Regions from separate parts of the Sterolibacterium denitrificans genome, predicted to be linked through region 2. Evidence: predicted binding sites of a transcription regulator. Region 2 holds the regulator's gene; each other region holds the start of a gene.

Region 1 (10,106 bases), 1.7 Mb from region 2:
GGCTGGCAGAGTCTGCTCAACAAGCGCGGCACCACCTGGCGCAAGCTCACGGCGGCCCAGCAGGCAGTCGATTCGCAGGATGAGGCGCTGGCGCTGATGCAGGCATATCCCAGCGTGATCAAGCGTCCGGTGGTGGAAACTGGCAGCCGGGTGCTGGTCGGTTTCGATCCGCAGTCGTTTGCCGCTTGCCTCGAACGAGCATGACGATATGAGCCGGCCGGCCCATGTGAAAAATGTGGAAAGTGCGGAAAGCTTGGAAAGCGCGGAAAGCCTGATCACGCGCTTCATGTTCGAGAATCTCGACATCTGCGGCGCGGTCGTGCAGCTCTCCGGCACCTGGCAGCAAATGCACGCGGGACGCGACTATGCGCAGCAGACGCGGGATTTGCTCGGTGAATTGGCCGCGGTTGCCGCCGTCATCGGCAGCAATCTGAAGACGCCCGGCCGCGCGACCTTCCAGGCCCAGGGCCAGAAAACGGGGCCGATTTCCCTGCTGGTGGTCGATTGCGAGCAGTCGGGGTCAGGGGATCAGTTGCTGCTGCGCGGCATGGCGCGCAGCAAGGGCGAGGTCGCGGCAGCGCCGCTGCACGAACTGCTGGGCGATGGCAAGTTGCTGTTCAGCCTGCAAACGGCGGCTGCCAGTACACCCTATCAAAGTTACGTGCCGCTGGATGGCGGCAGCATCGCGCAGGTTTTCGAGCAATTCATGAGCCAGTCGGCGCAACAGCCGGCCCGCCTGTGGCTGTTTGCCGATGGCGCGCAGGCCGCCGGCCTGTTCCTGCAGACCATGCCGGCGCGCGAACATGCCGCCACCGTCGATCCCGACGGCTGGAACCGGGTGCAGCAGCTGGCGGCGACGCTGCAGCGGCAGGAGTTGCAGTTGCCGGCAACGACGCTGCTCGAACGCCTGTTTTCCGAGGACGACCTGCGGGTCTTTGCGCCGATTCCGGTGCACTATCACTGCCCGCGCGACGAGGACAAGGTGCGCAGCATGCTGATCTCGCTGGGTCACCAGGAAGTTGCCGGGATTCTTGCCGAATACGGCGAGATCGTCGTGCGCGACGACATCTGCAATCACGAATACCGCTTCGGCGCCGAAATCATCGCGGAGCTGTTTCCCTCCGCTGGCCAGACGTTGCACTGACGCGCGACCGTTGCATCGCGTCGCCGCCCCGTTCAGTAGTTGATTTCGACGATGCCGCCCGCTCGGGCAATGCCGCTGACGATGCGGCCGTTGGCCATGCGTACCTGAACCACTTGACCCTCCGCGCCCGCGTTCAGTGCCCGGCCGTCATTGCCGGCGACCTGGAAGCCGGGGCCACTGGAAATCACCTTGACGCTTTGGTTCTGCTGCACGGCCAGCGGCTGGCGCAGCATGTCGCCCCGCAGCGGCCGGCCGGCCGGGATGGAAAGGGCGGCCGTGCGTCCGATGGCCTGTTCCTCATCGGTCAGTATGCCGTTGGGCAGGCTGGTCAGGTCGCCGTTGCTGCGGGCCAGATCGGCGCTGGTGACGAGCTGTCCCGTGGTCAATGCGCGGGCCGTCAGCAGATAGTCGCCGATGACGCGGATGGTTACCGGCACATGGATGCGCCAGCCGCCGGCATCCAGGCAGCGCACCATCACGCTGCTGCGCCCCCACAGGCGCGCGCCGCCGGCCAGGGAAACATCCAACTGCGCGCAGGAAGCCAGATTGTTGCGCGGGTCGAGCGCGGTCATCTCGAACTCGACCTGTCCGGGCAAGCCTTGCGTCTGGATGCGGAGGAAATCCTCGACCGCCTTGCCGACCGGCGCCGGATCCTGCTGGGCCAGCGCGGGGGAACCGATCAGCAGCAACAGTAACAGGCTGCGGCGGACAAACTGAATGATCTGTGACATGCCGCGATTGAACCATGGCGCGCGGGCAGGTGGCAAGCTCGGCAAGCCGTCGGCTGGCCGGGCGGCAAATATTGCCGAGGCCTGTGAGATTTGCCGGTGGCGGCGCGTGGGGACTGCAGCATCCGGCCGGCGGTGAGGTGCCGCGCGCGCAGTGACGCGGGTTTGGCGGGTGGCGGGAGGTTGGCACGGTTTCTGCATAAGGATGCTCGAAGCCATCGACAGGTGGCCACGGCAAACAGGAAGGCACCATGATCAACCGCATCGACCAGGATTTCCAGTTTCACCAGACCGCGCTCAACCTGCGGGTGCAGCGTCAGGAGCTCCTGGCTTCCAACATCGCCAATGCCGATACGCCGAACTACAAGGCGCGCGACATCGATTTCAAGGCTGCGCTCGATGGCGCGCTGGGCAAGACGGGCGGTGGCAGCCTGCCGCTGGCGCGGACGAATGCGAATCATCTGGGGCTGGGCGGTGCGGCCGGCGGCCAGGGCGGCAACCGGTCTGGCGCGACCGTGCAGTATCGCGGCGAGCTGCAGTCCAGCGTCGATGGCAATACGGTGAATATGGATGTCGAGCGGGCGGCCTTTGCCGAGAATGCCATCCAGCTCGAAGCCATGCTGACTTTCATCAATGGCCGCTTCAAGACGCTGAGCGCGGCCGTGCAGCCCTGAAAACCTTCCGGCGCCTGAAAGGAAATCCTCATGAGCATGTTCAACGTCTTCAGCATCGCCGGTTCTGCGCTGACTGCGCAGTCGGCGCGGCTGAACGCGGTTTCCAGCAATCTGGCGAATGCCGACAGCCTGGTCGGCGCCGATGGCCAGCCCTATCGCGCCAAGCAGGTGGTGTTTGCCGCCATGCCGGTGGGCAACGAAGGCGGTCTGGGCGTGCGGGTCACCCAGGTGGTCGAAAGTGCCGCGCCGCTGCGCATGGTGTATGAGCCGACCAATCCGCATGCGGATGAGCAGGGCTACGTTTCGATGCCCAACGTGAATGTGGTGGAAGAAATGGTCAACATGATTTCGGCGTCCCGTTCCTATCAGACCAATGCCGAAATGATGAACACCGCCAAGCAGTTGCTGCTCAAGACCCTGAACATCGGCCAGGCATAAGCCACGGGCCCCATAAGGTAAAACCCGGCAAGAACGAAAGGAAACGGACATGAGCACCAGCGTCAATACCGATAATGCCGCACTCTACGATGCGATCAACAGCGCAAACAAAAGCGCGGCGACGGGATCGAAGACAGCATCTCTGGATTCCACCGATTCCGCCCAGGATCGTTTCCTGAAGCTGCTCACGGCCCAGCTCAAGAACCAGGATCCGCTGAATCCGCTCGACAATGCGCAAATGACCTCGCAACTGGCGCAGATCAGCACGGTCGATGGCATCACCAAGCTCAACGCGACCATGCAGGCCATGCTCGGCAATTCCACCGACAGCCAGGCTCTGCAGGCGGCGGCCCTGATCGGGCATGCAGTGCTGGTGCCGGGCAGCAACCTGATGCTGGCAAACGGCCAGTCGATCGGCGGCATCGAGATGGCCGGCGCAGCCGACAAGGTGGTGGCAACGATCAAGGATGCGAATGGTCTCGTGGTGCGCACGCTGGATCTCGGCGAGTTCGACGCGGGTCTGTCGAATTACACCTGGGATGGCACGACCGACAACGGCACGCCGGCAGCAGATGGCATCTATACGGTCAGCTTCAGCGCCAGGCAGGGTGAGAACAGCGTGAATGTCACGGCGCTGGAATATGCCGCAGTAACCAGCGTGGCAAGGAACAGTCAGGGGGTAACCCTGACGGTGGGTAGTCAGGACATGGTGGTCAGCCTGTCCGATGTCAAGCAAATCATCTAAACATCCAAACTCAGCAACCAGGAGACGAACATGAGCTTTCAGCAAGCACTCAGCGGATTGAGCGTTGCCAACGCCTCGCTCAATGCCATCGGCAACAACATTGCCAACGGCAGCACCGCCGGTTTCAAGGGGGCGATCGCCCAGTTCGCCGATGTTTTTGCGACCTCGATGCAGGGCGGCGGCACCTCCTCGGTCGGGATCGGCGCCCAGGTGGACGGTATCCGTCAGCAATTCACCCAGGGCAACCTGACGACGACCAACAACCCCCTGGACGTCGCCATCAATGGCGGCGGGTTTTTCCGCATGGACAACAATGGCAGCATCAGCTACACGCGCAATGGCCAGTTCCTGCTCGACAAGGAGGGCTACATCATCAACAACGGCGGCCTGAAACTGACGGGCTACGCCGCCGACCCGAATACGGGCGCCATCGTGCCGGGTAACATCTATCCGCTGCAGATAAGAAATGAAGCCATTCCGCCGGCAGTCACGACGCGCAGCCAGATTCAGGTGAATCTCGATTCGCGCGCCAAGCCGCCAGAGTCGATGACCCATGGCGTCTTGACCAGCAACGGCAGTCCGACGATGCCCCACACGATCACTGCCGGTAACGATGCATTCGAGGTGACCGTGGATGGCGTTACCGTGAGCGTGACCCTGCCCAGCGGCAGCTACGCTTCGCCGGGAGAGTTGGCGACTGCGCTGCAGACTGCGATCAACTCCAGTCTGGGGCCGGTGGCGCCGACGGTGAAGGTCGATGTCACGGTCGACAACGCGAACAATTTCATCGTGACCTCGCGCAGCGTGGGCAGCCAGGGCGCGCTCGGCCAGGGTTCCACGGTGAGTCTGGCGGCTTCGGGCACGAATACGGGTTTTGACGAGATTTTCGATAGCGGCTCCGGCAGTATCACGACTTCAGACGGCATCGACGCCTTCAGCCCCACCAATACCAACAGCTACACGGCATCCACGGCGCAAACCGTGTTCGACAGCCTCGGCAACCCCCACACGCTGTCGTTGTACTACGTCAAGACCTCGGAGCCGGGCAAGTGGCAGCTCTACACGACGATGGATGCCGGCGTAATGAATGGGCCGACGGAACTGGTCTTCAATGGCACGGGCACGCTGGTGACGCCGGCTTCGGGCGTCAAGTTGCCGCAGAACTTCGATGTGCACACCGGCGCGGTTTCGCCCCTGACCTTCGATCTGGATCTCTCGGGGACGACCCAGTACGGCATCGCCTTCGGCACCAACCAGTTGATTCAGGACGGCTATACCTCCGGCAAGCTGTCGGGCTTGAGCATTTCCTCCGATGGCATCGTGCAGGGGCGCTATTCGAATGGCCAATCCCGCAACATGGGACAAGTGGTGCTGGCCAATTTCAACAACCCCAACGGCCTGCAGTCGCTGGGCAACAACCTGTGGGCGGAAACCACCGAATCGGGTTCGCCGATTCCCGGCGGGCCGGGGACCGGCAACCTGGGGCTGGTGAAATCCGGGGCGCTGGAAGATTCCAACGTCGATATGACCTCGGAACTGGTCAACATGATCACGGCGCAGCGCGCCTACCAGGCCAATGCGCAGAGCATCAAGACGCAGGACCAGATCATGCAGACGCTGGTGAACCTGCGTTAAGGCGGGCTGCTGAAGCATGGATCGCCTGATCTACACCGCCATGAGCGGCGCCTCGCAGACGATGAGCCGGCAGGCGGCGGTGGCGCACAATCTCGCCAACGTCGCCTCGGCCGGCTATCGCGCCGAGGAGCATCGCCTGCGCGCCGTGCAGGTGCAGTCGCAGGCATTGCCGACGCGCGCTTTCGTCGTCGATGCCAGCACCCACACCAATTTTTCCAGCGGCCCCATGCAGTCCACCGGACGCGCGCTGGATGTCGCCGTGCAGGGGCCGGGCTGGATTGCCCTGGCCATGCCGGATGGCAGCGAAGCCTATACGCGCAACGGCAGCCTGCAACTGGACGTCAATGGCGTATTGCAGACGCGCAACGGCATCCCGGTACAGGGCGATGGCGGGCCGATCAGCGTGCCGCCTGACGTCAAGGTGTCGATCGGCACGGATGGCAGCGTCTCGGCGATACCGGAAAGCGGCGAACAGAACACGGTGAATGCGGTGGGGCGCATCAAGCTGGTGAACCCCGACGAGACGGAGCTGGTGCGTGGTGCGGACGGGCTGTTTCGCCTGCGCAGCGGCGAGGCGGCGCAGGCCGAGGAAAACGCCAAGCTGGCAAGCGGCTTTCTCGAAGGCAGCAACGTCAATGCCGTCGAGCAGATGGTGAGCATGATTTCCCTTGCCCGCCAGTTCGACATGCAGATGAAGCTGCTGAATACCGCTTCCACCAACGACCAGGCGGCAACGCAGGTCATCAGCAATCTTTGATTTCACTTTACAGGGCTAGACCATGATCCGCTCACTCTGGATTGCCAAGACCGGCCTCGACGCCCAGCAGACGCAGCTCGACGTCATTGCCAACAATCTGTCCAACGTCAGCACCAATGGCTACAAGCGCGCCCATGCCGTGTTCGAGGATCTGCTGTACCAGACCATGCGTCAGCCGGGAGCGCAGTCGTCGCAACAGACCACCATTCCTTCCGGCTTGCAGTTGGGCACCGGCGTGCGTCCGGTCGCCACGGAAAAGAATTTCGGCCAGGGCAATCTCAACCTGACCAACAACCCGCTGGATATCGCCATCAACGGCCAGGGCTTTTTCCAGATCGAAATGCCCGATGGCACCCTGGCCTACACCCGCGACGGCGCGTTCCAGAAGGACAGCACCGGCCTGGTCGTCACTTCCAGCGGCTATCCGCTGTCGCCGGCCCTGACCATACCGCCCGATGCCCTGTCGATCACCATCGGCCGCGATGGCGTGGTCTCGGTGGTGCAGGCCGGCGCGGTGGCGCCGACGGAAGTCGGCACCATACAGATTTCCAGTTTCGTCAATCCGGGCGGCTTGCAGAGCGTGGGTGAAAATTTCTTCGTCGAAACCGCATCCAGCGGCACTCCCTCGCCGAATACGCCGGGCACCAATGGCACGGGCGTGCTCAATCAGGGTTATGTCGAGGCTTCCAACGTCAACATGGCCGAGGAACTGGTCACCATGATTCAGACCCAGCGTGCCTATGAAATGAACTCCAAGGTCATTTCGACTTCCGACCAGATGCTGGCCAAGCTGGCCAATCTTTGAGCGGATGCGAAAGACTGCCTGATGCGGAACAGGAACACTACGATGCGTTTCATCCCCCGTCTGCCGGCCTGGTTTGCCGTGCTGCTCGCCATCCTCGGCATTGCCGGCTGCGCCAGCCCGGGCACGGTGCCGCCGAGCAACGTGCATCAGCCGATGACGGTGCGTCCCGAGCCGCGCGGCCAGATGCCGGCGGCCAATGGCGCCATCTATAACGTCGCTTCGGCGCGGCCGTTGTTCGAGGACAGGCGGGCCCGCTTCGTGGGGGATACGCTCACCATCAATATTGCCGAGAAGACTGCGGCCTCGAAGAACTCCGAGAACAAGGCGACGCGTTCGAGCAGCATGTCGGCCTCGGTGCCGAGCGTTTCCGGTCTGCCGGTCAAGACGCTGCAGGATCTGGATCTGCAGGCTTCCAGCAGCAACAACTTCAGCGGCAAGGGGCAAAATTCCTCGACCAATGATTTCACCAGCTCGCTGACGGTCACGGTGATCGAAGTGCTGTCCAACGGCAACCTGCTGGTCTCGGGCGAAAAACAGATCGGCCTCAAGGAAGGCGAGGAATTCATCCGCTTCTCCGGCGTGGTCAATCCCACCACCATCACGGCCACGAATACCGTGCAATCGACCCAGGTGGCCGATGCGCGCATCGAATACAAGGCCAACGGCTTCATCGATTCGGCTCAGGTGATGGGCTGGCTGAGCCGCTTTTTCCTGTCGTTCCTGCCGATCTAGGGGTATCCGATGAAGTCGCCGCGTTTTCGTTTTCCCTTGATGATCGCCTTCCTGCTCGCGCTGAGCTGCGTTCAGCCGGCGTGGGCCGAACGCATCAAGGATCTGGCCTCGATCGCCGGCGTGCGCAACAACCAGCTGGTGGGCTACGGTCTGGTGGTCGGTCTGGACGGCAGCGGCGACCAGACCACGCAAACGCCCTTCACGGTGCAGGGCATCATCAACATGCTGTCCAACATGGGAGTCTCCCTGCCGCCGGGTACCAGCCTGCAATTGAAGAACGTGGCGGCGGTCATGGTCACGGCCAATCTGCCGCCGTTTGCCCGCGCCGGCCAGCAGGTCGACATCACGGTTTCTTCCATGGGCAATGCCAAATCGCTGCGCGGCGGCACGCTGGTGATGACGCCGCTGAAGGGGGCGGACGGACAGATCTATGCCATTGCCCAGGGCAATGTCGTGGTCAGCGGCGCGGGTGCCTCGGGCGGCGGTTCGAAGGCGACGGTGAATCATCTTTCGGTGGGCCGCATCGTCGGCGGCGCCACGGTCGAGCGCGAAGTGCCCACCCAGTTGGGCGAGGGCGAGTACGTTTATTTCGAGCTCAAGGAAACCGACTTCGGCACGGCGCAGCGCCTGGTCGACGCCATCAATGGCAGCGCGCCGGGTGCGGCGGCGGCAGTGGATGGGCGCCAGGTGCGGGTACGCGCGCCACTGAATCCGAATGAGCGCGTGGCCTTCATCGGCCGCGTCGAAAACCTGCAGGTAACGCCGGTACAGCAGTCCGCCAAGGTGATCATCAACAGCCGCACTGGTTCGGTGGTGATGAACCAGGCCGTGACGCTCGACAGTTGTGCCGTGGCGCACGGCAATCTTTCCGTCAGCGTCACCGCCGAGAATGCCGTCAGCCAACCCAATCCCCTGGCCGCCGGGCAGACCGCGCGGGTGACCAATGCGCAGATCGACATCCAGCAGGAAGCCGGGGCATTGGTCAATGTCCAGCCCGGCGCCAATCTGGCCGATGTGGTCAAGGCGCTGAATGCCATCGGCGCGAATCCGGCCGACCTCATTGCCATCCTCCAGGCCATGCGTACTGCCGGCGCGCTGCGCGCGGAACTGGAAGTGATCTGATCTTCACCGCCGCCGCCGGCGTGCGGCGGCGGTGAAAAAGCGGGCCGCCGGAAACAACGGATCTATTGCCTTATTGCCGGATAAAAGCGGGTCTGTTTGCGGCATGTCTGCAGGAGCGCGGGGCGTAAGCTATGTCCATGTCCACACCGATCTCTGCTCAATCCGCCCAGCTGGCCATCGACGTCAGGGGGCTGGACGCCCTTAAGCTCGAGGCGCGCGCCAATACGCCGGCTGCCAACAAGGCCGTCGCGCAACAGTTCGAGGCGCTGTTCCTGCAGATCGTGCTGAAGACCATGCGCGATGCTTCGCCGCGCGAAGGCTTGTTCGACAGCGAGCAGTCGCGCATGTTCGAGTCGATCCACGACCAGCAACTGGCGCAGGTGCTCTCCAGCACGGGCAAGGGGCTGGGATTGGCCGCCATGATCGAGAAGCAGCTCGCGCAATTGAATACCGAAACCGAAGCGCTGCCATTGAGTGATCTGCCGCTGAATCCCGTGGCTCCTTCCCGACCGTTGAATCGGCTTGCTCCCGACTTGCCGCTGGAGCCGGATGCCGCGGCAACGGATTTGCGTTCATTGGAAAAGGCGCTGGTCGGCGCAAGGGCGGCGGCCGTGGGCAGTGCCACGGGTTCGGCAGCCGAGCCAACCGAAACAGCCGAGCCGATCGAATCAACCGAACCAACTGCAATCGCGCCTGGCGCTCCCGCCGGGGCGCGGAGTTTCATCGAACGAGTCTGGCCGCATGCGCTGGAAGCCAGTCGCGCCACCGGCATTCCGGCGCATTTCATGGTGGCCCAGGCCGCGCTGGAAACGGGTTGGGGCAAAGCCGAACCGCGCCTGCCGGACGGCAGTCCCAGCCACAACCTGTTCGGCATCAAGGCGGGACGTGGCTGGTCCGGCCCGGTGGTCGAGGCCTCGACCACCGAAGTCGTCAATGGCCTGGCCCAGCGCGAGACGGCACGCTTCCGCGTCTATGCTTCCCATGCCGAAGCCTTCCAGGATTACGCCAGGCTGCTGGCCTCGAGCCCGCGCTATGCCGACGTGCTCGGTACCCGCGATGCCGTGAGCTTTGCCCGCGGCCTGCAGCAGGCCGGTTATGCCACCGATCCGCTTTACGCGACCAAGCTGACCCGCATCATCGACGGCCCCACCCTGCGCAGCGGCCTGCAGCAGGGTTGAGCATTCGCGGCGTTTGCAGCGTTTCACCGTCACTCGCGGCGCGTTTCTACTCTCCCTGATCACGCAGACTCTGTCGAATGTGGCACGAAGGTTGCTGCATACCAGGTGACAACTTAATTTGCGGCAAGTTTTGCCGTTAACCGAGTGA
Region 2 (10,106 bases):
GATAGGCCACATCGATGGTGATGCCCTGCTCGCGCTCGGCCTGCAGGCCATCGGTCAATAGCGACAGGTCGACGCTGGTCATGCCGCGCCGTTCGGAAGTTTTGGCGATGGTCGTGAGCGTGTCGGCGAGGATGGATTTGCTGTCGTGCAGCAGGCGGCCGATCAAGGTGCTCTTGCCGTCATCCACGCTGCCGCAGGTCAGGAAGCGCAGCAGGCCGTTGTCGATTTCCGGAAGCTGTTCGGGTGCGGACATCAGAAATACCCTTCCTTCTTGCGTTGCTCCATGGCGGCCTCCGAGGCCTGGTCGTCGAGGCGCGTTGCTCCTCGTTCGGTGATCGTCGTGGTCGCCGTTTCGGCAATGATTTTGTCTGTCGTGTCGGCATGCGATTCGACCGGCGCCGTGCAGGGAATATCGCCAACGGTGCGAAAGCGTACCGAAAGATGTTCGACGAGCTCGCCCTCCCTGGCCGGGGTCAGCGCCGTGACCGGCACCAGTTGATCGTTGCGGCGCACGATGGGGCGCGTGTGGGCGAAGTAGATCGAAGGCAATTCCAGTTCTTCGCGGGCGATGTATTGCCAGACATCCAGCTCGGTCCAGTTGGAGATCGGAAAGACGCGGATATTCTCGCCCTTGTGGCTGCGGGCGTTGTAGAGATTCCACAGTTCGGGGCGCTGGTTTTTGGGATCCCAGCCGCCGAATTCGTCGCGGAAGGAGAAGATGCGCTCCTTGGCGCGGGCCTTTTCTTCATCGCGGCGGGCGCCGCCGATGCAGGCGTTGAAGCCAAACTCGGCGATGGCTTCGAGCAGCGTCACCGACTGATGGCGGTTGCGGGATTCGTTCGGCGATTTCAACACCACGCTGCCGCGCGCCATGGAGTCTTCGACTGAACGCACGATCAGGCGCTCACCGAGTTCGGCCGCGCGGCGATCGCGGAATTCGATGACTTCGGGGTAGTTGTGGCCGGTGTCGATGTGCAGCAGCGGGAATGGAAAACGTCCGGGGCGGAAAGCCTTTTCGGCCAGGCGCAGCAGGCACACCGAGTCCTTGCCGCCGGAAAACAGCAGCGCCGGATGGCTGCACTGGCCGGCCACTTCGCGCAGGATGTGGATGGCTTCGGCTTCCAGCCAGTCGAGATGCGAGAGCGCAGGTTTGCTGAGTACGCTGGTCATGATATTCAAATCCTTGTGTATGGCATTCAGGCGCGCTTGACGTGCAGGCCGCATTCCTTGTTTTCCGGATCCTCCCACCACCAGCGGCCAGCCCGCACATCCTCGCCGACGCTGATGGCGCGGGTGCAAGGCGCGCAGCCGATGCTCGGATAATGCCTGTCGTGCAGGGCGTTGTAGGGCACGGCCTGGCTGCGGATGTAGGCCCAGATTTCCTTCTCGCTCCAGTCGGCGAGCGGGTTGAATTTTTCCAGTTTTTGGGCTTCATCGAACTGACGCAGCGGCAGGCTGTCCCGCGTTGCGGCCTGCTGGGCGCGCTGTCCGGTGATCCACGCGGTTTTGCCGGCCAGCGCGCGGCCGAGCGGTTCGACCTTGCGGATGTGGCAGCAGGCCTTGCGCAGTTCCACGGATTCGTAAAAGGCATTGATGCCGTGCGCGCGGGTCCAGGTTTCGATGAGGTCGTGTCGCGGGTAGTAGAGCTTCAGCTTGAGGCCGTAGCGTTTCTGCACTTCGGCCATCAAGTCGTAGGTTTCCGTCGGCAGGCGGCCGGTATCCAGCGAGAAGATTTCGATATCGAGCGTGTCGCGCAGGATCAGATCGGTCAGCACCATGTCCTCGGCGCCGAGGCTGCTGGCGAAGGCGACGGAATTGAAATCACGGACGATTTCGCCGAGCAGCGTCCGGGCTTCGGCTGTGCGGCGGGCAAGCGAGGTCTGCAATGCAGGATCGTTGAGATCGGGATGAATGTTCGGGTTCATGAGGCTTCAGGTGGCTTCAGGTGACAACGCGCCGGCGCAGATCCAGGCCGCTATCGGTGGAATATTGATAGGCGGCGTCGAAGTCCCCGAGGCTCTTCACTGCGGCTTCGATATCGTGGTCGGGACGAATGGCGAAGGCATCGAAGCCGACGCGGCGCTGGTAGAACAACTGGTCACGCTGCACGTCGCCAATCGCCCGCAGTTCGCCCCGGTAGCCATGGCGGTTGCGCAGCAGGTAGGCGGTCGAATAGCCGCGGCCATCGACGAATTTCGGAAAGTCGACGCCGATCACCGCGAAACGCTCGATATCGCCGGCAATCTCGGCGGGCTCATCGGTGGGCGAGAGCCAGATGCCGATCTGTTCCCCGGCTGCCTGGCGAGCCAGCAATTCCCCGCGGCGTGCCTGCCAGACGGGCATCGGCAACAGCAGCGGGCCGGCGGGAATGTCCAGTGTTTCGGCGGTTTCGCCTTCTGCCGGACGCAGGATCTGCCAATTGTCGTCGACGACCGCGCCATGCTTGATGATCCTAGCCATTTGCCACCTTCCTGTTCTGCGCGCCAGCCTGGGCGGCCTCGCCGTAGACGCGCGCCTTGAACGGCTCGATGCCGAGGCGATCGACGCTGTCGATGAAGCGCTCGCCTTCCAGGCGGTTTTCGACATAGACGTCGATGAGCTGTTCGATGACGCGCGGCACATCGACGGCAGCGAACGACGGGCCGAGGATGCTGCCCAGGCGCGTGTCATTGCCCTGGCGGCCGCCGATCGAGATCTGGTACCACTCCTCGCCTTTCTTGTCGACGCCGAGCACGCCGATGTTGCCGACATGGTGATGGCCGCAGGCATTCATGCAGCCGGAGATGTTCAGCGAAACCTCGCCGATGTCGTGCAGGTAATCGAGATCGCCCAGCCGTTCCTGCACCGCCAGGGCGATGGGCGTCGATTTGGCGTTGGCCAGCGCGCAAAGATCGCCGCCGGGGCAGCAGATGATGTCGGTGAGCAGGCCCACGGTCGGCGTGGCCAGCTTGTGGGCGCGCAGTTCCTGCCACAGGTCATGCAGCGCGTGCTTGGGAATGTCGGCGAGGATCACGTTCTGTTCATGCGAGACCCGCGCCTCGCCGAAGCTGTAGCGGTCGGCCAGATCGGCGACGAGCTCCATCTGCTCGGCAGAGATGTTGCCGGTGGGCTGGTCGTAGGATTTCAGCGAGACCGTGACGGCGGCATAGCCGGGTACCTTGTGGCCATGCACGTTGCGCTCCAGCCAGCGGGCGAAGGCCTTGTTCTGCTGGCGCTGCCGTTCGAGTTCCGGCGACTCGTCGGGCAGCGTCTCGTAGGGCGGCGGGACGAAGTGTCTGGCGATGCGTTCGACTTCGGCTTCGCTCAGCGTGGCCGGACCATCCTTGACATGCGCCCACTCCGCTTCCACCTGGCGGGCGAACTCTTCCGGCCCCAGCGCCTTGACGAGAATCTTGATGCGCGCCTTGAAGGAATTGTCGCGCCGGCCATAGCGGTTATAGACGCGCAGGATGGATTCCAGATAGGTGATCAGATGCTGCCAGGGCAGGAACTCACGGATCACGCTGCCGAGGATGGGTGTGCGCCCCAGGCCGCCGCCGACCAGCACGCGGAAGCCGGTGTTGCCCGCCGCATCCAGGCGCAGATCGAGGCCGATGTCATTCACCTGGATCACCGTGCGATCGGTGGCGGCGGCATTCACGGCAATCTTGAACTTGCGCGGCAGATAGGCGAATTCCGGATTGAAGGTGGACCACTGGCGGATCAGTTCGCACCAGGGGCGCGGATCGGCGATTTCGTCGTCCGCCACGCCGGCAAAATGATCCGTGGTGGTGTTGCGCACATCGTTGCCCGAGGTCTGGATCGCGTGCATCTGCACGGTCGCCAGTTCGGCCAGCACGGCCGGCGTCTGTTCCAGCGGAATCCAGTTGTACTGGCAGTTGTGGCGCGTGGTGAAATGCGCATAGCCGCGATCGTAGGTGCGGGCGATGTGGGCCAGCTTGCGCAATTGCCGGCTGCCGAGCATGCCGTAGGGCACGGCGATGCGGAACATCGGCGCGTGGCGCTGGATGTAGAGGCCATTCTGCAGGCGCAGCGGACGCAGATCGTCCATGCTCAGTTCGCCGGCGAAATGCCGCTGCATCTGGTCGGTGAACTGAGCGACGCGCTGGTCGATCATGGCTTGGTCGAAGGCATCGTATTGGTACATATGCGGATACTCCGGGATGGTGCTTGGGTGTATGTTCGTATTTACTGCGCGATCAGCTTGCCGCCGACGAGTACCAACATGCAGGCCAGGGTCGGGCGCAGGATTGTATCGGGAATGCGTGCCGCCAGATGGCTGCCCAGGTAGATGCCCGGCAGCGAGCCCACCAGCAATGCGCCCAGCAGCGACCAGTCGACGCTGCCATACCACCAGTGACCGAGGCCCGCGACCAGCGTGAGCGGCACGGCATGAACGATGTCGCTGCCCACGATACGCAGGGCAGACAGCTTGGGATACAGGAAGAACAGGGCCGTAACCCCCAGTGCGCCGGCGCCGACCGAGGAAATGGTGACCAGCGCGCCCAGCGCAAGCCCGGTGATGATCGTCAGGGTGGCCGTGCGACGCGGATTGGGTTCGGCCGGAAAGTGGGTCAGGGCAAAGGCCTGCAAATGGCGACGGAAAATCAGCGAGGCGGCGGTGAGCAGCAGGGCCACGCCCAGTGCGGCCGTAATCAGTTTGGTGGCGCCACCCAATCCGTCGGGGGCAAAGTGCGCGACCAGAGCCAGGGTCAGGATGGAGGCGGGTACGCTACCGGCCGCCAGCAGACCGACGATGCGCCAATCCACCGAGCCGCGTCGGGCGTGAACGATGCTGCCTCCCGACTTGGTGATGGCGGCATAGAGCAGGTCGGTGCCAACGGCGGTGGCCGGGTGGATGCCGAACAGCAGCACCAGCAACGGCGTCATCAGCGAGCCGCCGCCCACGCCCGTCAGACCGACGACGGCGCCGACGAAGAACCCGGCAAGGCTGTAGGAGAAGTCCATGATGAGGATGGGCGAGTGGGTACGGCGAAAGAGTAGCGCCGGAAACAGGGCAGAATGGCGAAGGGCTGCATCATATCGGCCACTGCTTAAAACTGTAAATACCTTATTTGCACAAATAAATAGCTTTGGGTTATAAATAACCCATGAACCTGCAACAGCTCCGCTACGCCCATGAAGTCGCCAAGCGTGGCCTCAATATCACCGAGGCCGCCGCAGCGCTGTATACCTCGCAGCCGGGCATCAGCAAGCAGATTCGTCTGCTGGAGGAGGAGCTGGGCGTCGATATTTTCGTGCGCCAGGGGCGGCGCCTGACCGACATCACCGCGCCGGGGCGGCAGATCCTCGACATCATCGAAGACGTACTCGGCGGCCTGGCTAATCTCAAGCAGGTGGGCGAGGAATACAGCCAGGCCGATAGCGGCACCCTGACCATCGCCACCACGCACACTCAGGCGCGCTATGCGCTGCCGCCGGTCATCCGGGCCTTCATGGCGCGCTATCCCGGCGTGCGTCTCGAATTGCACCAGGGCAATCCGACGCAGATCTGCGATTGGGTGATTGCCGGCAAGGCCGATTTGGCCATCGCCACCGAGGCCATTGCCGAACAGCACGAATTGGTGATGTTGCCCTGCCAGCAATGGAATCGTTGCGTCATCGCGCCGCCGGGGCATCCCATTCTCGAGGAACGGCCGCTGACCCTGGAGGCGATTGCCCGCTATCCGGTGGTGACCTACGACAGCGCATTTTCCGGCCGCAGCCAGATCAACAAGGCATTTGCTGCGCGCGATCTCAGTCCGAACGTGGTGCTGACCGCCATAGATGCCGATATCATCAAGACCTATGTCAGTCTCGGCCTGGGGATCGGCATCGTTGCCGCCATGGCCTATGACGCCAGCGCCGATACCGGCCTGCGCGCTGTCGATGCTTCCCATCTGTTCGAGTCGAGCATGACGCGCATCGGCATCCGGCGCAACGCCTGGCTGCGTGAATACGCCTATGTGTTCATCGAGCTGTTCGCCCCGCATCTGGCGCGTCCCCTGGTACAGGCGGCCTTGCAGGGCGACAGCAGGGTGGATCCGGGACTGTAGGCGCAAGTCGCAGGCGCGACTGCTGCTTCGTCAATCGTAGTTGTCGCTGCTCAGGGCTTGCTGCTGGCGGTCGAGGAATTCCTGCATGTTGTCGATGCCGCGGAATTGCAGGATGGTCGAGCGCACGGCGGCTTCGAGGAGCACGGCGAGGTTGCGGCCGGCCGCAACGGGAATGACGACCTTGCGTATCGGTATGCCGAGGATGGTTTCGGTCTGGGCGTCGAGCGGCAGACGGGTGGCCTCGGGAACGCCGGGCTGCAGTTTTTGCAAATGCACGATCAGCTTGAGTTTCATCTTGCGGCGACTGGCGGCTTCGCCAAAGATGGTGCGGATGTTCAGCAGGCCCAGGCCGCGCACTTCAAGAAAGTCGCGCAACAGCTCGGGACAGCGGCCTTCGAGCGAATCGGGCCCCAGGCGCGAGACTTCGACGACGTCGTCGGCGACCAGCCCGTGTCCGCGCGAGATCAGTTCCAGCCCCAGCTCGCTCTTGCCGACGCCGGATTCGCCGGTGATCAGCACGCCCATGCCGAGCACGTCCATGAACACGCCGTGCAGGGAGGCCGTTTCGGCGAGTTGGCGCGCCAGATAGAGGCGCAGCGAGTCGATGATCGTGGCAGCCGAAAGCGTGGTGGCGAACAGGGGGATGTTGCCGCGTTCGCACAAGTCACGCAGCATTTCCGGAATGTCGCAGCCGTCGGCGACGATCATGGCCGGCGGTCGGGCGGCAACGATCTCGACCATGTAATGATTGACCTTGTCCGCCTGGCGGCCGTGAGCCCAGCGGATTTCCGGGGTGCCGAGTACCTGGATGCGCCCCGGATGAATGAGGTTGAGATGGCCGACCAGATCGGCCGGCGAGACGTCCGGCTGCCTGACGCTGACGGCATCGTTCATGGATCCGCAGATCCATTCGAGATGCAGCCGCTCGCGATTCAGCTCAAACAGCTGGGCGACGATCAGCTGGGGCATCGGCCTGCCAGTTCAGAAAAAGATTGTGCACCGCCTGGGCATCGGCGGCAGCGGCCAACTGCTCGCGGGATTGGCGGTCGGAAAAAATCTGGGCCAGTTCGGAGAGCAATTGCAGATGGCGTTCGGTCGCGGCTTCGGGGACCAGCAGCACGAACAGCAGGGAGACCGGCTTGCCGTCCGGCGAGTCGAACTGCACCGGCGTGGCCAGGCGCAGGAAGCCGCCCAGCGCATCCTTGAGCCCCTTGATGCGGCCATGCGGGATGGCGATGCCCTGGCCCAGTCCGGTCGAGCCGAGCTTTTCGCGCGCGAACAGGGCGTCATACACCGTGCTGCGCGCGAGGCCGTGGCGGTTTTCGAACAATATTCCGGCCTGCTCGAAAACACGTTTCTTGCTGCCCGCTTCGAGGTCGAGCAGGATGTTTTCAGGCGGCAGGAGTCTGGCGATCTGGTTCATCGGTGACGAGAATGAGCCTTCGTCGGTCGAGGGATGCGAAGTATACCCCTGAATGACCGACGCGTTCTGGTTGTACCTGTCGGGTTGGCGAGTCGTTGGATCGACGACCGGATCAATCGACGATCTGGCGCTTCTGGCTTTCATGCGCGTGGTTGGAAATCTTTTCCTTGTGCTTGACGACCTGGCGATCGAGCTTGTCGACCAGCGTGTCGATGGCGGCATACAGATCGGCCTCGATACTGTCGGCGTGAATGTCCTTGCCCTTGAGGTGCATGGTGATTTCCGCCTTCTGCTGGAGCTTGTCGACGGAGAGGATGACGTTGACGCTGGTCACGTTGTCGAAATGGCGGATCACCCGTTCCAGCTTGGTTTTGACGTAGTCGTTGATGGCAGGGGTTACTTCGACGTTGCGGCCGGTGATATTGAGATTCATGGTGACTCCTTCCCTTGGCGGGTGACTGTGAATTGATGGAACGGGTGAGACAGGCAGGACATGAGGAGGTGCTGGGGTACTTTACAGGGACTTGCGCAGATTGACCGGCGGGATGTTGAGGCCCTCACGGTACTTGGCAATGGTCCGCCTGGCGACGACGATCCCCTGGCGACCGAGGATTTCGGTGATTTTGGCATCGGACAGCGGCTTGCGGCCATCTTCCTCGCTCACCAGTTGCTTGATGAGGGCGCGGATGGCGGTGGACGAGGCCGCGCCGCCGGCATCGGTGGCGACGTGGCTGCCGAAAAAATACTTGAGCTCGAAGATGCCGCGCGGCGTGGCCATGAATTTCTGCGTGGTCACGCGCGAGATGGTCGATTCATGCAGCCCCAGGGTATCGGCGATTTCCCGCAGCGTCAGCGGGCGCATGGCCACTTCGCCATGTTCGAGAAACTGCTGCTGGCGTTCGACGATGGCCTGCGAGACGCGCAGGATGGTGTCGAAGCGCTGTTTCACGTTCTTGATCAGCCATTTCGCTTCCTGCAACTGGCCGGACAGGCCGGCATGCGCAGTCCCGCTGCCGCGCTGCTGCTGCAGGATGTCGGCATACAGCCGGTTGATGCGCAGCAGCGGCATGGCGGCCTGGTTGAGGCTGACGAGCCAGTGGCCGCGCTGTTTGCGCACGACGACGTCGGGGAGGATGTAGCGCGTATCGAGTGGCGAATACTGTGCGCCGGGGCGAGGATTCAGGGAACGAATCAGGGCGTGGGCGGCGCGCAATTCGTCATCATTGCAGCGCAGGGCGCGCTTGAGCTTGGCGAAGTCGCGCGCGGCCAGCAGATCGAGGTGGCTGCGCACCAGCGTCAATGCCAGATTGCGCACGGGCGAGGGCGGCTGGTTTTCCAGTTGCAGCGCCAGACATTCCTGCGGGCTGCGGGCGCCGATACCGGGAGGATCGAGGCTCTGCAGGCGGCGCAGGGCGATATTGAGTTCCTCGAGCAGGGCTTCCCGGTCGCCATCTTCCGGTTTCGCCGCATCGCCGGGCAGACTGCCGAGCAGGACGTCGGCGAGTTCTTCCATCTCCTGTTCGAGATAACCGTCGTCATCGAGCGCCTCGACCAAAAAGCTGACCAGGCTGCGATCGTGCGCGTCGAGCTGCATCAGGCCCAGTTGGGCGCCCAGATGCTCGCGCAATGAAACCTCGGCGCTTTGCAGCTCGCTGTAATCCCCATCATCATCGTTGGCGTCGCGCGGCTGGCGGCTGCGCATCTCGCCGATCCAGTCGCTGTCATTGCCAGCGCCGTAGCCGTCGTCATAGGTATTGCCGGCGTCTGCCGCCCCATCGTTGGCATCGCTGGCATTGCCGGCGACGTTGGCAGGATCGGGGTTGGGGCAAGCCGCCGTATCGGCGGCTTGCGGCATGGTGAGCGCGTCCCTGGCCGGAACGAAGCTGCCTTCGTGCGGTTCGGCGAGTTCGAGCAGGGGATTGTCCTGCAGGAGCTGGTCGATTTCCTGATTCAACTCCTGCGTCGACAACTGCAATAGCCGGATCGACTGTTGCAATTGCGGGGTCAGCGCAAGATGTTGGGAAAGTCTGAGCTGGAGCGTCTGTTTCATGGTCAGGCGGTTGCTCGGCCTGGCGAAAATCACATGCGAAAGTTTTCGCCGAGGTAGATCTTGCGAACGCTCTCATTATAAATGATCTCGTCCGGCCTGCCCGAAGCCAGCACCTCGCCGGCATTGATGATGGTGGCGCGATCGCAGATGCCGAGCGTTTCACGCACATTGTGATCGGTGATGAGCACGCCGATGCCGCGCTCCTTGAGGAAACGGATGATTTTCTGGATGTCGATGACGGCAATCGGGTCGACCCCGGCAAAGGGTTCGTCGAGCAGGATGAAGCGCGGACTGCTGGCCAGGGCGCGGGCGATCTCGACGCGCCGGCGCTCGCCGCCGGACAGCGAGATCGACGGGTTGTTGCGCAGGTGGCTGATGTGCAATTCCTGCAGCAGGGCGTCGAGGCGATTTTCGATTTCATCCCTGCGCAACTTCTGCAATTCCAGCACGGCGCGGATGTTGTCGGCGACGTTGAGCTTGCGGAATACCGAGTTTTCCTGCGGCAGATAGGACAGGCCGAGCCGTGCGCGCCGGTGGATCGGCATGTGGGTGAGGTTGGCGCTGGCCTGTTTGCCAT
Region 3 (10,106 bases), 1.2 Mb from region 2:
TCCCGCGCTTCGTCGCGCAGGGGTTGCGCGTTTCGCTGGTCAAGCATGCCCACCACGGTTTCGATCTCGACCGGCCGGGCAAGGATTCGTACCGCCACCGCGAGGCCGGTGCAACGGAAGTCTTTCTCGTCTCGAACCAGCGCTGGGTCTTGATGCACGAGCTGCGCGACGAGGAGGAGCCGTCGCTGGAACATCAACTGTCGCTGATGGCGCCCTGCGACCTGGTGCTGGTCGAGGGCTTCAAATACACGGCCATTCCGAAGATCGAAGTGCATCGCCCGGCCAATGGCAAGGCGCTGCTGTATCCGGACAACCCCAACATCATCGCCATCGCCGCCGATGCGCTGCTGCAGGTGCCCTTGCCGGTGCTGGATCTCAACGACAGCGAAACGATCGCCGCCTTCATTCTCGAACAGGTGGGTCTGGCATGAAGCTGCTGCGGCTCGAACTGCTAAACTGATTCGTCCGGACGCTGTCCAACATGCTGCGCGGCACCCGCAATTCCTCTTTCCCGTTTGGTGAGTTTCCTCCATGGCTCTGAAAATTCTTTATTTCGCCAGTTTGCGCGAAGCGCTGGACAGCAGCGGCGAGGAACTGGCCTTGCCCGCCGGCGTGACCAGCCTTGCCGCCTTGCGCGAACATCTGGCCGGGCGCGGCGGCGTCTGGCGCAAACTGGTCGAGTCGCAAAGCCTGCGCGCTGCCGTGAACCAGAAAATGGCCGATGCTGAAGCGGCGATTGCCGATGGTGACGAGATCGCCTTTTTTCCGCCGGTGACCGGAGGCTGAAATGTCGGTCAGCGTGCAACGGGAAGCTTTCGATGTCGCTGCTGAAATTGCGGCACTGAGCGCCAATCAGCAGAGCATCGGCGCCATCGCCAGCTTCGTCGGTCTGGTGCGCGACGTGAATGAGGATGCGGCGGTCAGCGGCATGACCCTGGAGCATTACCCCGGCATGACCGAACGCGCGCTCGAAGAAATCGTCAACGCGGCGCACGATCGCTGGCAACTGGCGCGGGTGCGGGTGATCCATCGCTACGGCCCGCTGTCGCCGGGCGATGGCATCGTGCTGGTGCTGGTCGCCAGCGCGCATCGCGGCGAGGCGTTTGCCGCCTGTGAATTCATCATGGATTATCTGAAGACCCGCGCGCCGTTCTGGAAAAAGGAAGTCGGCGCGGGCGACGCCGCAGCGGCGCGCTGGGTCGATGCGCGCGAGACGGACGATCGCGCGGCGGCACGCTGGGAACGGTGATGAAAAAAATGCTCAGTCCCGCTTGGCGGGGCTGAGCAGGGTGGCAGCGAGCGTTCCGCGCGGCGGCGATGCAGCCGCCGTTTTCAGACCCTATGTCTCAGGCGTGGCGGCGTTTCGTTGCCGGTGTTGCCGATGCTGCGGAGGTTTTGGCTTCGGTGGCAAAAGTGGTGGTTGCCGCCTTGGCGAATTGCTCGAAGGCATTCGAGACGGTGTTCATCGCCTGCGTCATGCTTTCCATGAGGTTGGTGTTCTGGCCGGGCAGGGTGCTGAACAGCGACTGGAAAGAGGCCATCATGTCCTTGTTGCCGTTGGCGTACTGCTCGCTGAGCAACTGGGCGCATTCACCGCAGGAAGCCGTGTACAGCTCGCTGAGTTGGCGCGTGGCATCCATGACGGCCTGGGTGCTGTCCTGGGCGTAGCGGGACTGCAGGGCAAGGGCTTGCTGCGGATCCTTGCTGGCCGTCTGGGCCTTGGCATTTTCGATGCCGTCTTCGAAAAGTTTTTTGATGATGTCGAGTTGCAGGGCAACCAGACGCTGCGAATTGTCGAAGGAAATTTGTGCCAGCTTCATGCAGGTTTCCAGGTTCTTGCGCTGCAATTCGCTGAGTTGATCGGATTTCATGATGCCTCCTCGGATTGGGTGGATGACAAAATCTGCTGGCTTGAATGATCGGGACTGGATTTTTAGTCTAGCACCTTCTGTGCACTGCACAATGAACGGTTGTTTGAATGTTTGCGTGTCCGGGCGCGCTGCTTTGCCTCAACCCCCGGTCTGTCGCTGCCAGGCGATGGTTTGCGCCACGGCGGCCCGCCAGTGGTCGAGCAGGCTGGCGCGCAGGGAGGGCGGCATCGCCGGCTCGAAACGCCGCTCGCTCCGCCACAGGGCGCTCAGTTCATCCGCCGACTGCCAGAAACCGACCGCCAGACCGGCCAGATAGGCCGCGCCCAGCGCCGTGGTTTCGGTGATGTGGGGGCGCACCACGGCGACATCGAGCAGGTCGGCCTGGAACTGCATCAGCAGGTCGTTGCGGGCGGCGCCGCCGTCGACGCGCAGTTCGCGCAGGCGCAGGCCGGCATCGTTCTGCATGGCGGTAAGCACGTCGGCGCTTTGATAGGCAATCGCCTCCAGCGCGGCGCGGGCGATGTGCGCGCGCGTGGTGCCGCGGCTCATGCCGAACAGGCTGGCGCGCGCATGAGGCTGCCAGTGCGGCGCGCCCAGGCCGGTGAAGGCGGGGACCAGGTACACGCCACCGTTGTCCGGCACGCTGGCGGCGAGCGCTTCGATTTCATCCGATTGTCGGATGATGCCCAGACCGTCGCGCAGCCATTGCACGGTCGCGCCGCCCATGAAGACGCTGCCTTCGAGGGCGTATTCGGTGCTGTCGCTCCGGTCGCCGAGTTGCCAGGCCACCGTGGTCAGCAACTGGTGGCGCGAGGCCATCGGCTGCTTGCCGGTGTTGAGCAGCATGAAGCAGCCGGTGCCGTAAGTGTTTTTGGCCATGCCGGGGCTGAGGCAGACCTGGCCGAAAGTGGCGGCCTGCTGGTCGCCGGCGCTGCCGGCCAGCGGGATGGCCGCGCCCAGCCAGTGCGCTTCGGTCATGCCGTAGATTTCGCTGTTGCCGCGCACTGCCGGCAGCAGTTCGCGCGGGATATCAAGCAGGGCCAGCAGCTCCTCATCCCAGCATTTGTCGTGCAGGTTGTAGAGCAGGGTACGCGAGGCGTTCGAGACGTCGGTGAGATGGCAGCGCCCGCCGGTGAGTTGCCAGAGCAGCCAGGTGTCGATGGTGCCGAAGGCCAGCTCGCCGCGCCGGGCGCGTTCGCGCGCGCCGGGAATCTTGTCGAGCAGCCACTTGAGTTTCGTGCCGGAAAAGTAGGCATCCAGCAGCAGGCCGGTTTTCTGCTGAAACAGGGCCGCGTGCCCGGCATTGCGCAGTTCATCGCAGATATCGGCGGTGCGTCTGTCCTGCCAGACGATGGCTGGCGCCAGCGGCCGGCCCGTGCTGCGTTCCCAGAGCACGGTGGTTTCACGCTGGTTGGTGATGCCGATGGCGGCAATGTCGTCGGCCGTGAGCGCATTTTTCTGCAGCACTTCGCGGGCGACGCCGAGCTGGCTGTGCCAGATTTCCTCGGCATCGTGCTCGACCCAGCCCGGCTGCGGATAGTGCTGGCGGAATTCGCGCTGGGCGATGCCGCGGATGCTGCCGCTGGCGTCGAACAGGATGGCGCGCGAGCTGGTGGTGCCCTGATCGAGGGCGAGGATGCAGGACTTCATGCGCGGTTGACTCCTCTATTCCTTTATTCCTATTCCTTTGCTTCCAGCCCAGGCGCCGGGTAGCGTTCGGCAAACCAGGCGGCAAAGGCGGCGCGTTCGGCCGGGCGCATGCGCAATCCGGCCTTGCTGCGACGCCACAGGACGTCGTCGGCGTCTTGCGCCCATTCATGCGTGACGAACCAGGCCACTTCGCGCTCGAACAGTCCGCCGCCGAAATCGCGCCCGAGTTCATCCGGGCCGCAGGTTGTGCCGAGCACGGCGGCCGTCAGGCTGCCATGACGGCGCGCCAACTGCTGCAACAGGCCGGCCGGGAGCGCCGGATAGCTGCGCCGCAGTTCGGCCAGCAGTTGCGTGAAATCGGCGAACTCGCCGCCGGGCAGGGCCTGGCTGGCCGTCCAGGCGCGGCCCATGTCGGGGAACCAGGGCGCAAGCCGGGTGAGGGCGGCTTCGGCCAGGCGCCGATGGGTGGTCAGCTTGCCGCCGAAGATGGAGAGCAGGGGCGCGGCGTCTGGCGGGGCGTCCAGCAGGAAGGTGTAATCGCGGGTCACCGCCGCCGGATCGCCGTGGCCGTCATCGAACAGCGGGCGCAGCCCGGCATAGCTCCAGACGACATCGGCCGGCTGCGGCGCCTGGCGGAAAAAACGGCCGACGGCACGGCAGAGATAGTCGATTTCCCCGGCCGAGGCGGTTGGCGGGGCGTCGAGAGCGGCGACGGTATCGGCATCGCTGCGTTCGAGTTTTATTTCGGTGGTGCCGATCAGGCTGTAATCCTCCTCGAAGGGCAGCACGAAGACGACGCGATGATCGTCGTTCTGCAGCAGCCAGCCGTGATCGCCCGCATACAGGCGCGGCACGACGATGTGGCTGCCCTTGATGAGCTGGACCGCTGGCCGGTGGCTGCCGTGCTGCGGCGGTTGCCGTTGCGGCAGGCAGGCGGCAAGCACTGCGCTCACCCAGGGGCCGGCCGCATTGACCACGGCGCGGGCAGCGGCTTCACTGCGCTGGCCGTGATGTTCCAGTTGGATGCGCCAGCATGTGCCGTCGCGGTGGGCGGCGAGGCAGCGGGTGCGGGTGCGAATCACGGCGCCGAGGCCGGCGGCCGAGCGCGCGGTGGCCAGGGTCAGGCGCGCGTCGTCATCGATGACGTCGGAATAGACGAATCCCTTGCCATGCACCGCATGCAGCAGACCGGCAAAGGGCGCGCGGCGCAGGTCGACGGTACTGGAGGCAGGCAGCGTGGTGCGTGGCGCGTCGTGGCGCAGGCGTCCCAGGTTGTCATAGAGCAGCAGCCCCAGACGGATCATCCAGGCCGGGCGTTGCCGCTTCACGTGCGGCATGACGATGGCGAGCGGGCGCGCCAGGTGAGGCGCGATCTTCAGCATCACTTCGCGCTCGGCCAGCGCTTCGGCCACCAGGCGGAATTCGTAATGTTCCAGGTAGCGCAGGCCGCCATGGATCATCTTGCTGCTGGCCGAAGACGTTGCTCCGGCGATGTCGCCCTGCTCGACCAGACAGACGGACAGACCGCGCCCGGCGGCATCGCGGGCAATGGCCGCACCGTTGATGCCGCCACCGATGATCAGCAGGTCGCAAGGCCTGTCCATGTCGTTTCCTGAGCTCTGCGAAGGGGACGCTGGCAGTAGATCATGGGGGCGAGTGGGGGTCAATGCGCGCCGCCGTGCGGCAATCGCTGCGCTGCACCTTCATGGGGCAGTCTGCTCGCGGACGCACCGCATGGGTGGGGTCGATGCCATGCGAATCCATCGAAACCGTTGAGTGCAGGCCAGTCCAGCCTCCTGGCACGGCGATTGCTGAAGAGTCTTCGGGCTCATTTGCAATCGAGGGGCAGGCATGAAAAAACTCAAGCTGGTTCTCGTCGGCAACGGCATGGCCGGTTGCCGCACGCTGGAAGAACTGCTCAGGCTCGCGCCGGATCTTTACGATGTCGTCGTGTTCGGCGCCGAACCGCATCCGAATTACAACCGCATCCTGCTCTCGCCGGTGCTGGCCGGCGAGATGACGCTGCAGGACATCGTGCTCAACGATCTCGACTGGTATCGCGACAACCGCATCCGCCTGCATCTGAACAAGAAGGTCGTCAGGATCGACCGGCGCGCATGCAAGGTGGTGGCCGAAGATGGTACCGAAGAGACCTACGACCGGCTGTTGCTGGCGACCGGCTCGCATCCCTTCATGCTGCCGATTCCCGGCAAGGATCTGCCTGGCGTCATCGCCTATCGCGACATCGCGGATACCGATGCGATGATCGCCGCCGCCGAACACGGTAGCCGGGCGGTCGTCATCGGGGCCGGCCTGCTCGGCCTGGAAGCGGCCAACGGACTCAAGCTGCGCGGCATGGCGGTCGGCGTGGTGCATATCGCGGACTGGATCATGGATCGCCAGCTCGACGAAACCGCCGCAAGCATGCTGCAGCGGTCGCTTGAGGACAAGGGCCTCGAATTCTTCCTCGGCAGGCGCACCTGCGAACTCGTCGCCGGCCCGGATGACCGCGTCGCCGCCGTGCGCTTCGAGGATGGCGAGGAAGTGACGGCGGATCTCGTCGTCATGGCGGTCGGCATCCGCCCGAATACCGGGATTGCCGAATCCGCCGGCATCCACTGCAATCGCGGCATCGTCGTTAACGACACCATGCAGACTTACGACCCGCGCATCTACGCCGTCGGCGAATGCGCCAACCATCGCGGAACCGCCTATGGATTGGTGGCGCCGCTGTTCGAGCAGGCCAAGGTCTGCGCCAACCACCTCGCCCGGTTCGGCATCGGCCGCTATGCCGGCTCGGTGACCTCGACCAAGCTCAAGGTGACCGGCATCGACGTGTTCTCGGCCGGCAATTTCGGCGGCGGCGACGCGGGTGAAGGCTTCGAGGAAATCGTCCTGCACGATCCGGCCGGTGGCGTCTACAAGAAGCTGGTGGTGAAGGACGACAGGCTGGTCGGCGGCGTGCTCTACGGCGATACCAGCGACGGCGCCTGGTACTTCCAGATGCTGCGCGACGGCCAGAACATCCGTGAGATTCGCGATCACCTGATGTTCGGTGGCGCCGGCAACCGTCACGGCGGCGACGCCGGCCATGCCGGGCAGAACAAGGCGGCGGCGCTGCCCGACAGCGCCGAGGTCTGCGGCTGCAACGGCGTCTGCAAGGGCAGCATCGTCAAGGCGATCAAGGAGCAGGGCTTGTTCACCCTCGACGAAGTGCGCAAGCACACCAAGGCCTCCAGCTCCTGCGGTTCCTGCACGGGCCTGGTCGAACAGATTCTCGCCTCGACCATCGGCGGCGCCTACGCGCCGGCCGACAGCAAGACCAGGCCGCTCTGCGCCTGCACCGAGCGCAGTCACGCCGAAGTGCGCCAGGCGATCCGCGAGCACAGGCTGCTGTCGATTCCGCAGGCCATGCACTTCCTCGAATGGCGCACGCCCGACGGCTGCGCGACCTGCCGCCCGGCGCTCAACTACTACCTGATCTCGACCTGGCCGCACGAGGCCGAGGACGATCCGCAGTCGCGCTTCGTCAACGAACGCGGCCATGCCAACATCCAGAAGGACGGCACCTACTCGGTTGTGCCGCGCATGCTCGGCGGCGTCACCACGCCGGCCGAACTGCGGCGCATCGCCGACGTCGCCGAGAAGTACGCGGTACCGATGCTCAAGCTCACCGGCGGCCAGCGCATCGACCTGCTCGGCGTGAGGAAGGAAGACCTGCCCAAGGTGTGGAAGGATCTCGGCATGCCGAGCGGCCATGCCTACGGCAAGAGCATCCGCACGGTGAAGACCTGCGTCGGTGCAGAGTTCTGTCGCTTCGGCACGCAGAATTCGACGCGGATGGGCATCGACCTCGAAGAAATGCTGTTCGGCATGTGGAGCCCGCACAAGGTCAAGCTGGCGGTCTCCGGCTGTCCGCGCAACTGCGCCGAGGCCGGCATCAAGGACGTCGGCGTGATCGGCGTCGAATCCGGCTGGGAGATCTACGTCGCGGGCAACGGCGGCATCAAGACCGAAGTCGCCGAGTTTCTCTGCAAGGTCGGGACACGTGAGGACGTGCTCGAATACACGGCCGCCTTCCTCCAGCTCTACCGCGAGGAAGCCTGGTATCTCGACCGCACCGTGCATTACGTCCAGCGCGTCGGCCTCGATCATGTGAAGAAGAACGTCGTCGAGGATGCCGTGCGGCGCAAGGAACTCGGCGCGCGCCTGCTCGACGCGCTGCGGGGCTACGAAGACCCGTGGAAAAAGGCCGTCGATCAGGCGCCGGCGCAGCCGCTGCGCCGCCAGTACGAGATCATCGACATCGCCAAGGCATAGGGAGAGTATGGGGAGAACAGCATGAAGGAATGGAAACTGGTCTGCGCGCTGGACGAAATCCCGCGTTTGGGCAGCCGCGTCGTCAAGACCTCTGGGCCCGACATCGCCGTGTTCCGCACGGCCGAGGACGAGGTGTTCGCCATGCATGATCGCTGCCCGCACAAGGGTGGGCCGCTGTCGCAGGGCATCGTGCATGGCCGTCGCGTCACTTGTCCCCTGCATGGCATGAACATCGGCCTGACGGATGGGCAGGCCGTGGCTCCCGATGTCGGCCAGGTGCCCTGCATCGCGGTCAGGATTGATGCGGGTCGCGTGTATCTCGAACTTTGACGTGGCCCACTGCCGATGAAGCCGGCATGGGCAGATCTTTTCTGCCGGCCGGCCATGGATCGGGGCTGTTCGGCGCTTGTTCGGCGTTTTTCCGCTGCGCATGGCTCTTGAATTGGGACTTGGCAACCCCATCTGCGCTCCAATTGAATCTCATACAGGAGCCGCGCCATCATGCGTTACGATAAATTCACCACCAAGTTCCAGCAGGCGCTGGCCGATGCCCAGAGTCTGGCGATCGGCAACGACCAGCAGTTCATCGAGCCGCAACACCTGCTGCTGGCGCTGCTCGAACAGGAAGACGGCGCCACGGTCTCGCTGCTGGCGCGGGCCGGCGCCAATGCCGCTGCCCTCAAGGGCGCGCTCAGAAAGTCCCTGGAGCGCCTGCCCAAGGTCGAAGGCCATGGCGGCGAGATCAGCGTCGGCCGCGATCTGGGCAACCTGCTCAATCTGACCGACAAGGAAGCGCAGAAGGCGGGCGACCAGTTCATCGCATCCGAGATGTTCCTGCTGGCCTTGGCTGGCGACAAGGGTGAGGCTGGCCGCTTGCTGAAGGAGCATGGCGTCAGCCGCGCCGCGCTCGAACAGGCCATCCAGGCGGTGCGTGGCGGTCAGAACGTGAGCTCACAGGAAGCCGAGGGGCAGCGTGAGGCGCTGGGCAAATACACGCTTGATCTGACCGAACGCGCCCGCTTGGGCAAGCTCGATCCGGTGATCGGCCGCGACGACGAGATTCGCCGTGCCATCCAGATCCTGCAGCGGCGTACCAAGAACAACCCGGTTCTGATCGGCGAGCCGGGCGTGGGCAAGACGGCCATCGTCGAAGGCTTGGCGCAGCGCATCGTCAATGGCGAGGTGCCCGAGACGCTGAAGGGCAAGAAGGTGCTCTCGCTCGACATGGCGGCGCTGCTGGCCGGCGCCAAGTACCGCGGCGAGTTCGAGGAGCGCCTGAAGGCGGTGCTGAAGGAAATCGCCCAGGACGAGGGCCGCATCATCGTCTTCATCGACGAGATCCATACCATGGTCGGCGCCGGCAAGGCCGAGGGCGCGATCGACGCCGGCAACATGCTCAAGCCCGCCCTGGCGCGCGGCGAGCTGCATTGCATCGGCGCGACCACGCTCGACGAATACCGCAAGTACATCGAGAAGGATGCCGCGCTGGAGCGCCGCTTCCAGAAGGTGCTGGTCGATGAGCCGAGCGTGGAATCGACCATCGCCATCCTGCGCGGCCTGCAGGAGAAGTACGAACTGCACCATGGCGTGGACATCACCGACCCGGCCATCGTCGCCGCGGCGGAGCTTTCGCACCGCTACATCACCGACCGCTTCCTGCCCGACAAGGCCATCGACCTGATCGACGAGGCGGCCGCGCGCATCAAGATGGAAATCGACTCCAAGCCGGAGGCGATGGACAAGCTCGAACGGCGCCTGATCCAGCTCAAGATCGAGCGCGAGGCGGTGAAGAAGGAAAAGGACGAGGCTTCGCAGAAGCGTCTGGCCCTGATCGAAGACGAGATCGAGCAGCTCGGCAAGGAGTATTCCGACCTGGAGGAAATCTGGAAGGCCGAGAAGGCCGCCGTGCAGGGTTCGGCGCACATCAAGGAAGAAATCGACAGGCTGCGCGCCGAGATCAACAAGCTGCAGCGCGAAGGCAAACTGGAAAAGGTCGCCGAGCTGCAATACGGCAAGCTGCCGCAACTGGAAGCTCAGTTGAAGGCCGCCGAGAAGTCGGGCAATGGTGAAAAACAGCCCAACCAGTTGCTGCGCACCCAGGTCGGCACCGAGGAGATCGCCGAGGTGGTTTCGCGCGCGACGGGAATTCCGGTCTCCAAGATGATGCAGGGCGAGCGCGACAAGCTGCTGAAGATGGAAGAGCGCCTGCATCAGCGGGTGATCGGCCAGGACGAAGCCGTGCGCCTGGTGTCGGACGCCATCCGC

Evidence for each region. Region 2 encodes sigma-54, which starts transcription at its own class of promoters, with help from an activator protein. Its sites were predicted from a motif close to TGGCACNNTTCCTGCT; they were not measured.
Region 1: a site for sigma-54 is predicted at 2,057-2,072, ahead of flgB (flagellar basal body rod protein FlgB). Genes of this name have one in related genera too.
Region 3: a site for sigma-54 is predicted at 5,319-5,334, ahead of nirB (nitrite reductase large subunit NirB). Genes of this name have one in related genera too.

What each region holds. Positions count from the first base shown of each region.
Region 1 is NZ_LT837803.1:2,666,827-2,676,932, reverse strand. Features, by position in the region: gene SDENCHOL_RS12085 (arsenate reductase) at 1-204, shown strand, start outside; gene SDENCHOL_RS12080 (Hsp33 family molecular chaperone HslO) at 254-1,144, shown strand; gene flgA (flagellar basal body P-ring formation chaperone FlgA) at 1,177-1,875, opposite strand; gene flgB (flagellar basal body rod protein FlgB) at 2,124-2,546, shown strand; gene flgC (flagellar basal body rod protein FlgC) at 2,577-2,984, shown strand; gene SDENCHOL_RS12060 (flagellar hook assembly protein FlgD) at 3,034-3,729, shown strand; gene SDENCHOL_RS14555 (flagellar hook protein FlgE) at 3,760-5,364, shown strand; gene flgF (flagellar basal-body rod protein FlgF) at 5,381-6,121, shown strand; gene flgG (flagellar basal-body rod protein FlgG) at 6,144-6,926, shown strand; gene SDENCHOL_RS12040 (flagellar basal body L-ring protein FlgH) at 6,969-7,658, shown strand; gene SDENCHOL_RS12035 (flagellar basal body P-ring protein FlgI) at 7,698-8,780, shown strand; gene flgJ (flagellar assembly peptidoglycan hydrolase FlgJ) at 8,918-9,958, shown strand.
Region 2 is NZ_LT837803.1:991,288-1,001,393, forward strand. Features, by position in the region: gene cysN (sulfate adenylyltransferase subunit CysN) at 1-253, opposite strand, end outside; gene cysD (sulfate adenylyltransferase subunit CysD) at 253-1,170, opposite strand; gene SDENCHOL_RS04565 (phosphoadenylyl-sulfate reductase) at 1,197-1,925, opposite strand; gene SDENCHOL_RS04570 (DUF934 domain-containing protein) at 1,942-2,460, opposite strand; gene SDENCHOL_RS04575 (nitrite/sulfite reductase) at 2,453-4,147, opposite strand; gene SDENCHOL_RS04580 (sulfite exporter TauE/SafE family protein) at 4,189-4,968, opposite strand; gene cysB (HTH-type transcriptional regulator CysB) at 5,112-6,056, shown strand; gene hprK (HPr(Ser) kinase/phosphatase) at 6,087-7,025, opposite strand; gene ptsN (PTS IIA-like nitrogen regulatory protein PtsN) at 6,994-7,479, opposite strand; gene hpf (ribosome hibernation-promoting factor, HPF/YfiA family) at 7,592-7,912, opposite strand; gene SDENCHOL_RS04605 (RNA polymerase factor sigma-54) at 7,994-9,529, opposite strand; gene lptB (LPS export ABC transporter ATP-binding protein) at 9,559-10,106, opposite strand, start outside.
Region 3 is NZ_LT837803.1:2,204,998-2,215,103, reverse strand. Features, by position in the region: gene mobB (molybdopterin-guanine dinucleotide biosynthesis protein B) at 1-431, shown strand, start outside; gene moaD (molybdopterin converting factor subunit 1) at 532-786, shown strand; gene moaE (molybdopterin synthase catalytic subunit MoaE) at 788-1,249, shown strand; gene SDENCHOL_RS10045 (phasin family protein) at 1,347-1,871, opposite strand; gene glpK (glycerol kinase GlpK) at 2,010-3,521, opposite strand; gene glpD (glycerol-3-phosphate dehydrogenase) at 3,551-5,125, opposite strand; gene nirB (nitrite reductase large subunit NirB) at 5,373-7,841, shown strand; gene nirD (nitrite reductase small subunit NirD) at 7,863-8,171, shown strand; gene clpB (ATP-dependent chaperone ClpB) at 8,343-10,106, shown strand, end outside.